DNA from 3 places in the Streptomyces deserti genome. Region 3 is predicted to be linked to each of the others. Evidence: predicted binding sites of a transcription regulator. Region 3 holds the regulator's gene; each other region holds the start of a gene.
What was found. The regulator HrcA, encoded in region 3, represses chaperone genes, less so after heat shock. The targets are predictions, from matches to a motif close to TTNGCACTCNGNNNNNCNGAGTGCNAA.
Positions count from the first base shown of each region.

Region 1: groL (chaperonin GroEL) is a predicted target of HrcA. The motif match lies at 1,405-1,431, and genes of this name have one in related genera.
Region 2: groES (co-chaperone GroES) is a predicted target of HrcA. The motif match lies at 1,523-1,549, and genes of this name have one in related genera.

Region 1 covers NZ_BAAGRZ010000012.1:159,473-162,746, forward strand. Annotated here, with positions in the region: gene thrC (threonine synthase) at 1-314, shown strand, start outside; gene ACYVMZ_RS21420 (MoaD/ThiS family protein) at 311-586, shown strand; gene ACYVMZ_RS21425 (cold-shock protein) at 1,027-1,230, shown strand; gene groL (chaperonin GroEL) at 1,592-3,214, shown strand.
Region 2 covers NZ_BAAGRZ010000007.1:155,449-158,722, reverse strand. Annotated here, with positions in the region: gene ACYVMZ_RS15510 (polysaccharide deacetylase family protein) at 1-613, shown strand, start outside; gene ACYVMZ_RS15505 (polysaccharide deacetylase family protein) at 610-1,356, shown strand; gene groES (co-chaperone GroES) at 1,696-2,004, shown strand; gene groL (chaperonin GroEL) at 2,128-3,274, shown strand, end outside.
Region 3 covers NZ_BAAGRZ010000001.1:853,392-856,665, reverse strand. Annotated here, with positions in the region: gene ACYVMZ_RS03890 (MBL fold metallo-hydrolase) at 1-716, opposite strand, end outside; gene hrcA (heat-inducible transcriptional repressor HrcA) at 900-1,916, shown strand; gene dnaJ (molecular chaperone DnaJ) at 1,916-3,052, shown strand.

The DNA of each region.
Region 1 (3,274 bases), on a different contig from region 3:
CGGCCGACGGGCCGTACGTCCTGGACATCGCGCGCCGCACGGGCGGTGCCGTGGAGGACGTGACGGACGAGCAGGTGGTGGACGCGATCAAGCTGCTGGCCCGGACCGAGGGCATCTTCGCGGAGACCGCCGGCGGTGTGACCGTGGGCGTGACGCGCAAGCTGATCGAGAACGGGCTGCTCGACCCGACCCTGACGACGGTCGTCCTCAACACCGGCGACGGCCTGAAGACCCTCGACGCGGTGGCCGGCACCGGCCTGACCGCCACCATCCGCCCGACCCTGGACTCCTTCCGAGAGGCTGGCCTCGCATGAGCGTGACCGTCCGCATCCCCACCATCCTGCGCACCTACACCGGCGGCCAGGCCGAGGTGAGCGCCGAGGGCGCGACCCTCGCCGAGGTCATCGCCGACCTGGAGAAGAACCACACCGGCATCGCCGCCCGGGTGCTGGACGACCAGGGCAAGCTGCGCCGGTTCGTCAACGTCTACGTCAACGACGACGACGTGCGCTTCGAGCAGGGTCTGCAGACGCCCACCCCCGCGGGTGCGGGAGTGTCCATCATTCCGGCCGTGGCCGGCGGCTGACCGAACATCGTCGTTACCATGGGTAACGACAATGACGGAGCGTTCATCGAATTGCCCCCTCCGTGAGAGAAGCGGAGGGGGCAATTCAGTGTGGTTGAGCGCGGTACAGTTGGGGAACGCGATGCCGATCCGCTGGTCGCGCACCCTGAATTCCTGCCGTACGCCCGACTAGATGTAGCCAAAGTGTGGGCGTCTTTCGCGGCTTATGTGCCTTTTGTGTGGCCCGACTTGCCCTGAATTACGGCGAATTCTTGCCACATTCCGGACCGGGCACGTCCAGAATTCTCGTCCGACTGACCTGTTGCAGACGGCAGTTGGGCAGATACATTCGGCCGCGGTCGACGCGTTCCGGCGCACGCCCCCAATCCGTGGGGGGTGAGGTCTGACCCGGATCCGCGAAGTGTGGATCTGTGCAAGGGCCAGTAATAGGGGAGTTAGGCATGGCTCAGGGCACCGTCAAGTGGTTCAACGCGGAGAAGGGGTACGGCTTCATCGCGGTCGACGGTGGTGCGGATGTTTTCGTCCACTACAGCGCGATCCAGATGGACGGGTACCGCACCCTGGAAGAGGGCCAGCGGGTCGAGTTCGAGATCTCGCAGGGCCAGAAGGGCCCGCAGGCCGACATGGTTCGCGTCACCGCCTGAACCAGCGACCAACGCAAGCGAACGGTCTTCTCTGAAGGGCCCGTGCCTCCCGGGGCACGGGCCCTTCGGCCTGCGCGGAGTCCGCGCGTGACCTGACCTGCGCGGGGACGGGCGCCGAGCCGGACGCGCCCTGTTCGCCCGGGGCTGAGCGCCCCGCCCGAACACCGAGAGCCGCTTGCACTCACCTATGCCGAGTGCTAATCATTGGCGTTAGCACTCTGAAGGTGAGAGTGACAACGTAAGGACCGGGTCGGTGAGGCCACGGGCCAGGTGGGGCAAGGAACCACCGGTCGGGGCCGTCCGTCGCGGGCGCGGGCGCGGTCCGAAGTAATCACCCCCAGTCCTGGAGGGACCACTTCACATGGCCAAGATCATCGCGTTCGACGAGGAGGCGCGGCGCGGCCTCGAGCGCGGCATGAACCAGCTCGCGGACGCCGTGAAGGTGACGCTCGGCCCCAAGGGCCGCAACGTCGTCCTCGAGAAGAAGTGGGGCGCGCCCACGATCACCAACGACGGCGTCTCCATCGCCAAGGAGATCGAGCTCGAGGACCCGTACGAGAAGATCGGCGCCGAGCTGGTCAAGGAAGTAGCGAAGAAGACGGACGACGTCGCCGGTGACGGTACGACGACCGCTACGGTCCTGGCCCAGGCGCTGGTCAAGGAAGGCCTGCGCAACGTCGCCGCCGGCGCCAACCCGATGGCCCTGAAGCGCGGTATCGAGAAGGCCGTCGAGGCCGTCTCCGCCGCCCTGCTGGAGCAGGCGAAGGACGTCGAGACCAAGGAGCAGATCGCCTCCACGGCCTCAATCTCCGCCGCCGACACCCAGATCGGCGAGCTCATCGCCGAGGCCATGGACAAGGTCGGCAAGGAAGGCGTCATCACCGTCGAGGAGTCCCAGACCTTCGGTCTGGAGCTTGAGCTCACCGAGGGTATGCGCTTCGACAAGGGCTACATCTCGGCGTACTTCGCGACCGACATGGAGCGTATGGAGGCCGTCCTCGACGACCCGTACATCCTGATCGCGAACTCCAAGATCTCCAACGTCAAGGACCTGCTCCCGCTCCTGGAGAAGGTCATGCAGTCGGGCAAGCCGCTGCTGATCATCGCCGAGGACGTCGAGGGCGAGGCCCTGTCGACCCTGGTCGTCAACAAGATCCGCGGCACCTTCAAGTCCGTCGCCGTCAAGGCCCCGGGCTTCGGCGACCGCCGCAAGGCCATGCTCGGCGACATCGCCATCCTCACGGGCGGCGAGGTCATCTCCGAGGAGGTCGGCCTCAAGCTGGAGAACGCCACCCTCGACCTGCTGGGCAAGGCCCGCAAGGTGGTCATCACCAAGGACGAGACCACCATCGTCGACGGTGCCGGCTCGGCTGACCAGGTCCAGGGCCGCGTGAACCAGATCCGCGCCGAGATCGAGAACAGCGACTCGGACTACGACCGCGAGAAGCTCCAGGAGCGCCTGGCCAAGCTCGCCGGTGGTGTCGCGGTCATCAAGGCCGGTGCCGCCACCGAGGTCGAGCTCAAGGAGCGCAAGCACCGCATCGAGGACGCCGTCCGCAACGCCAAGGCGGCCGTCGAGGAGGGCATCGTCGCCGGTGGTGGCGTGGCCCTGCTCCAGGCCTCCCAGGTCTTCGAGAAGCTGGAGCTCGAGGGTGACGAGGCGACCGGCGCCAACGCCGTGCGCATCGCGCTGGAGGCCCCGCTGAAGCAGATCGCGATCAACGCCGGCCTCGAGGGCGGCGTCGTGGTGGAGAAGGTGCGCAACCTGACCCCGGGCCACGGCCTGAACGCCGCGACCGGCGAGTACGTCGACCTGGTCAAGGAAGGCATCATCGACCCGGCCAAGGTGACGCGCTCCGCGCTGCAGAACGCCGCGTCGATCGCCGCGCTGTTCCTCACCACCGAGGCCGTCATCGCCGACAAGCCGGAGAAGGCCGCGGCCCCGGCCGGCGGCGGCATGCCGGGCGGTGACATGGACTTCTGATCCTCTCTGGGATCGGTACGTTCCTTTCCGTGCCGAGGGCGGCACCCCCTGGAAGCAGGG
Region 2 (3,274 bases), on a different contig from region 3:
GGTCGACGGCCACCGGGAGCTGGACCTTCCCCCGGTCTTCACCACCGTCCCCACCAAGGACAAGGTCGTCTTCCTCACCATCGACGACGGCGCCGAGAAGGACCCGGCGTTCCTGCGCATGATGAGCGAGCTGCGCGTCCCGTACACCGCCTTCCTCAGCGGCTACCTGATCAAGGAGGACTACGGCTACTTCAAGAAGATGCAGGCCAGGGGAGCGGTTCTGAACAACCACACCCTCCACCACCCCTACCTGCCCGCACTGTCGTACGCCCGCCAGAAACGCGAGATCTGCGGCATGCAGGACGTGATCGAGGAGCGCTACGGCAAGCGCCCCGTCCTGTTCCGCCCGCCCTTCGGCAACTACAACGGGGCCACCCTGCGCGCGGCCAAGGCCTGCGGGATCAAGTACGTGCCCCTGTGGAACGAGGAGGTCTTCGTCGACCGCTGGGAGTACCGCGAGTGGCACCGCGAGCTGCGCCCCGGCGACATCGTCCTCAGCCACTTCCGGGGCCCGGACCACTGGGAGGGCTCGATGCGCGACATGGTCCGCCTCTTCCTGAACAAGGTCACGGCCGAGGGATACGCGGTGGGGCGTTTGGAGGACTACCTGTGAGGCCACGCGGCTGGGCGGTCGGGGTCCTGGCCCTCGCCGCCCTGCTCGGCGGCTGCGCCGAGCCGCCGCGGTCGGACGCCCGGGCCCGGGCGGAGGCGCACCAGCAGGCACGCGCCGGACTCCCACCGGTCTCCGGGCTCCCACCCGCCTCCGGACTCCCACCGGTCGTGGACCACATCCCCACCCGCGACCGGGTCGTCTTCCTGACGTACGACGACGACGCCGAGCGGGAACCGAGCTTCGCCGACCTGATCCGTGAACGGCGCCTCCCGGTCAGCCTCTTCCTCACGGACCGCGTCGTCGGACCGGCGTACGGCCACCTCGCGCGACTGCGGGCGGTCGGCGCGAGCATCCAGAACCACACCCTCGACCACCCCGCCCTGCGCGGGCTGCCCTATGCCGGCCAGCGCGCCGAGATCTGTGGCCAGCAGGACAAACTCCACGCCCGTTTCGGTGTCCGCCCCCACCTCTTCCGCCCGCCCCACGGCACGTACGACACGACCACCCTCCGCGCCGCCGCCGACTGCGGCATCACGGCGCTCGTGCTGTGGCGGGCGGCCGTGCGGGGCGACGGCGGGCTGACGTACACCCGTGGCGAGCACCGCCTGCGCCCCGGCGACATCGTGGCCGTCGACCCGGACGCCGGCACGACGGGCCTGCCCGTGGTGGAACGGACCCGGCTGCTGCTGCGGGAGATCGAGGGGCGGGGGCTGAGGGTGGGGCGGTTGGAGGACTACCTCTGACGGCGGCGCCGGTCGGCGGTGGTCGGCCCGTCCGGCGCTCGAGGACGAGGCCGTTGAAGCCGAAGCGGGGGTTTGGGGGAGGCAGCCCCAGAGGCCTCCACACCAACGCCGAGTGCCTGGGAAGACGGACATCCGCCGAAGCCCCCGGCCGACGCGCCGCCGGCAATTGGCACTCCGCTTGACCGAGTGCTAACCGCGGTCATAGTCTCGGCTCTGGCACTCCCCCTAGGAGAGTGCCAACAACGCGACGGGCAGGTCCGGCACCCGCGACGACGGATCGACCTGGTCGCCACCTCAGACAGTTAACCCCGTGAGATCTCCGAAGGGGGAGGTCGGATCGTGACGACCGCCAGCTCCAAGGTTGCCATCAAGCCGCTCGAGGACCGCATCGTGGTCCAGCCGCTGGACGCCGAGCAGACCACGGCCTCTGGCCTGGTCATTCCGGACACCGCCAAGGAGAAGCCCCAGGAGGGCGTCGTCCTGGCCGTGGGCCCGGGCCGCTTCGAGAACGGCGAGCGCCTCCCGCTCGACGTGAAGACCGGCGACATCGTGCTGTACAGCAAGTACGGCGGCACCGAGGTGAAGTACAACGGCGAGGAGTACCTCGTCCTCTCGGCTCGCGACGTGCTCGCGATCATCGAGAAGTAATTCACCCGCTTCACCTCGAAGCACCTGCTTTGCACTGCGCCCCTGGCCCCCGCGACCATTAATCAGCCGGGCGCCCGGGGCGCAGTTTCTTTCACCTAGATTTCCGAGAGGGCTCCCGCTGCCATGGCGAAGATCCTGAAGTTCGACGAGGACGCCCGTCGCGCCCTCGAGCGCGGCGTCAACAAGCTTGCCGACACGGTCAAGGTGACGATCGGCCCCAAGGGCCGCAACGTCGTCATCGACAAGAAGTTCGGCGCCCCCACCATCACCAACGACGGTGTCACGATCGCCCGTGAGGTCGAGATCGAGGACCCGTACGAGAACCTCGGCGCCCAGCTGGTCAAGGAGGTGGCGACCAAGACCAACGACATCGCGGGTGACGGTACGACCACCGCGACCGTGCTGGCCCAGGCGCTGGTCCGCGAGGGCCTGAAGAACGTCGCCGCCGGTGCCTCCCCGGCCGCCCTGAAGAAGGGCATCGACGCCGCCGTCGCCGCGGTCTCCGAGGACCTGCTCGCCTCGGCCCGCCCGATCGACGAGAAGTCCGACATCGCCGCCGTCGCCGCGCTGTCCGCCCAGGACCAGCAGGTCGGTGAGCTCATCGCCGAGGCGATGGACAAGGTCGGCAAGGACGGTGTCATCACCGTCGAGGAGTCCAACACCTTCGGCCTGGAGCTGGACTTCACCGAGGGCATGGCCTTCGACAAGGGCTACCTGTCGCCGTACTTCGTGACGGACCAGGAGCGCATGGAGGCCGTCCTGGAGGACCCGTACATCCTCATCCACCAGGGCAAGATCTCCGCCATCGCGGACATGCTGCCGCTGCTGGAGAAGATCATCCAGGCGAACTCCTCCAAGCCGCTGCTGATCATCGCCGAGGACGTCGAGGGCGAGGCCCTGTCCACCCTCGTCGTCAACAAGATCCGCGGCACCTTCAACGCCGTCGCCGTCAAGGCCCCCGGCTTCGGTGACCGCCGCAAGGCGATGCTGCAGGACATGGCGGTCCTCACCGGCGCCACGGTCATCTCCGAGGAAGTCGGCCTCAAGCTCGACCAGGTCGGCCTGGACGTGCTCGGCACCGCCCGCCGCGTCACCGTCACCAAGGACGACACCACGATCGTCGACGGTGCCGGCAAGTCCGAGGACGTGCAGGGCCGCGTCGCCCAGATCAAGGCCGAGATCGAGGCCACCGACTCCGACTGGGACCGCGAGAAGCTCCAGGAGCGCCTCGCGAAGCTGGCCGGCGGCGTGTGCGTGATCCGCGTGGGTG
Region 3 (3,274 bases):
AATCGTGCCGCGAGGGTGTCCCGCTGCGCCCGCACGAACGCCGCGTCCACCACCGCTCCGTGACCGGGCACGTACAGCGCGTCCTCGCCGCCCAGGGCCAGCAGCCGGTCCAGGGCCGCCGGCCAGTGCGACGGCACCGCGTCGGGGCCGGCCTGGGGCTCGCCGGACTCCTCGACCAGGTCGCCGCAGAACACCACCTCCGGGTCGCCCGGCACCAGGACGGCCAGGTCGTACGCCGTGTGCCCCGGGCCCACGTTCGCCAGCAGGACCTGGCGGCCCGCGCCCAGGTCGAGGGTCCACTCGCCGGAGACCAGATGGCGGGGGCCGACGAGGGCGTCGACGGCCTCCTCGGCCAGCCGGGCGTCCAGACCGTGGGCCACCGCGTCCCCCCGCAGCTCCTCGCGGTCACGTACGCGCGTGAACACCCCGTCCACGCCCACCGCCCCGAACATCTCCGTGCCCGCGAACGCCGCCGAGCCGAGGACGTGGTCGAAGTGCGGGTGGGTCAGCGCGAGATGCGTCACACGGTGGCCGGCGAGTTGCTGCGCCTGCGCGCGCAACCGCGCGCCCTCCGCCAGGCTGGACCCCGCGTCGACCATCAGCACCGCGCCCGCGCCGACGACCAGCCCCACCGTGCAGTCCCACACCGGCAGCCGGCACCGCCCCACCCCGGCCGCGACCCGCTCCCATCCCAACTCTTCCCAAGTCACCCTCATACGGCGACGCTAGCGGGGGAGACGGTCCGCGGGGCGTCGCCGCAGGACCGACCTTGCCCACGGTGTACCCCACCGCCGTACACTGGGCCGGGGAAGGCTGGCACTCCCACGCGCCGAGTGCCAGGCGGCAGCAGGCGGTGTCAGGTACGACACCAGGCGGACGACTTCTGGAGGTGTGCGCGGATGCTTAGTGAACGCAGGCTTCAGGTGCTGCGCGCCATCGTCCAGGACTACGTCGGCACCGAGGAGCCCGTCGGCTCCAAGGCGCTCACCGAGCGGCACAACCTCGGCGTCTCCCCCGCCACCGTCCGCAACGACATGGCGGCCCTGGAGGAGGAGGGGTACATCGCCCAGCCGCACACCAGCGCCGGGCGCATCCCCACCGACAAGGGCTACCGGCTCTTCGTCGACAAGCTCGCGGGCGTCAAGCCCATGTCCCCGCCCGAGCGGCGGGCGATCCAGAACTTCCTCGAGGGCGCCGTCGACCTCGACGACGTGGTGGCGCGGACCGTGCGGCTGCTCGCGCAGCTGACGCGGCAGGTCGCCGTCGTGCAGTACCCGTCGCTGACCCGGTCGACCGTGCGGCACGTGGAGCTGCTCTCCCTCGCGCCCGCACGCGTGATGCTCGTGCTGATCACGGACACCGGGCGGGTCGAGCAGCGCGTCGTCGACTGCCCGGCGCCCTTCGGTGAGACGTCGCTGGCGGATCTGCGCGCGCGGCTCAACAGCCGGGTCGCGGGACGTCGCTTCACGGACGTGCCGAGCCTGGTGGAGGACCTGCCGGAGGCCTTCGAGGCCGACGACCGCGGCACGGTCTCGACGGTGCTCTCCACCCTGCTGGAGACACTCGTCGAGGAGAACGAGGAGCGGCTGATGATCGGCGGCACCGCCAATCTGACCCGCTTCGCACACGACTTCCCCCTCACGATCCGGCCGGTGCTGGAGGCGCTGGAGGAGCAGGTCGTGCTTCTCAAGCTGCTCGGCGAGGCCAAGGATCCGGGCGTGACCGTCCGTATCGGTCACGAGAACGCCCACGAAGGACTCAACTCCACGTCCGTCGTGTCGGTCGGCTACGGTTCGGGCGGCGAGGCTGTCGCCAAGCTCGGCGTGGTCGGACCGACCCGCATGGACTACCCGGGAACGATGGGAGCGGTACGCGCAGTGGCACGGTACGTCGGACAGATCCTGGCGGAGTCGTAGTGGCCACGGACTACTACGCCGTACTCGGCGTGCGCCGCGACGCGTCGCAGGAAGAGATCAAGAAGGCCTTCCGGCGGCTCGCGCGCGAGCTGCACCCGGACGTCAACCCCGATCCGAAGACCCAGGAGCGGTTCAAGGAGATCAACGCCGCCTACGAGGTGCTGTCGGACCCGCAGAAGAAGCAGGTCTACGACCTCGGCGGCGACCCGCTCTCGCAGTCCGGCGGTGCCGGCGCGGGCGGCTTCGGGGCCGGCGGCTTCGGGAACTTCTCCGACATCATGGACGCGTTCTTCGGCACGGCGTCGCAGCGCGGTCCGCGCTCGCGCACCCGCCGCGGCCAGGACGCGATGATCCGCATCGAGGTCGAACTCGACGAGGCCGCCTTCGGCACGACGAAGGACCTCCAGGTCGACACGGCGATCGTCTGCACCACCTGCAGCGGTGAGGGCGCGGCGCCGGGCACCTCCGCCCAGACCTGTGACATGTGCCGGGGCCGCGGTGAGGTCTCCCAGGTCACCCGGTCCTTCCTGGGCCAGGTCATGACCTCGCGTCCCTGCCCGCAGTGCCAGGGCTTCGGAACCGTGGTGCCCACACCGTGCCCGGAGTGCGCCGGTGACGGGCGCGTACGGTCCCGCCGTACGCTCACCGTCAAGATCCCGGCCGGTGTCGACAACGGCACGCGGATCCAGCTCGCCGGTGAGGGCGAGGTCGGCCCGGGCGGCGGTCCGGCCGGTGACCTGTACGTCGAGATCCACGAGCTGCCGCACCCGACGTTCCAGCGGCGCGGCGACGACCTGCACTGCACGGTGACGATCCCGATGACGGCGGCGGCCCTCGGTACGAAGGTGCCGCTGGAGACGCTGGACGGCCTGGAGGAGGTCGACATCCGCCCCGGCACGCAGTCCGGGCAGTCGATCCCGCTGCACGGGCGCGGGGTGACGCACCTGCGGGGTGGCGGGCGCGGCGACCTCATCGTCCACGTCGAGGTCACGACCCCCACCAAGCTCGACCCCGAGCAGGAACGCCTGCTGCGGGAGCTGGCCAAACTGCGCGGCGAGGAGCGCCCGCAGGGGCAGTTCCAGCCGGGTCAGCAAGGGCTGTTCTCCCGGTTGAAGGACGCTTTCAACGGGCGCTGACGTGAGCGGTGAGGCGGCCGGGGGTCCGGGGGTCGGCCCCCGGGCAGGCACAGTCAGCCGGGTCAGCAAGGGCTGTTCTCCCGGTTGAAGGACGCCTTCAACGGGCGCTGACACGCCCCGCCGGTCAGGCGCTGACGCGAGCCGCCGATCAGGCTCTGATCTGCGGACGTGCTTCTGGTCTATGCCAGTTGGAAGGCCGGATTCGGATTGGTTCGGAGGACG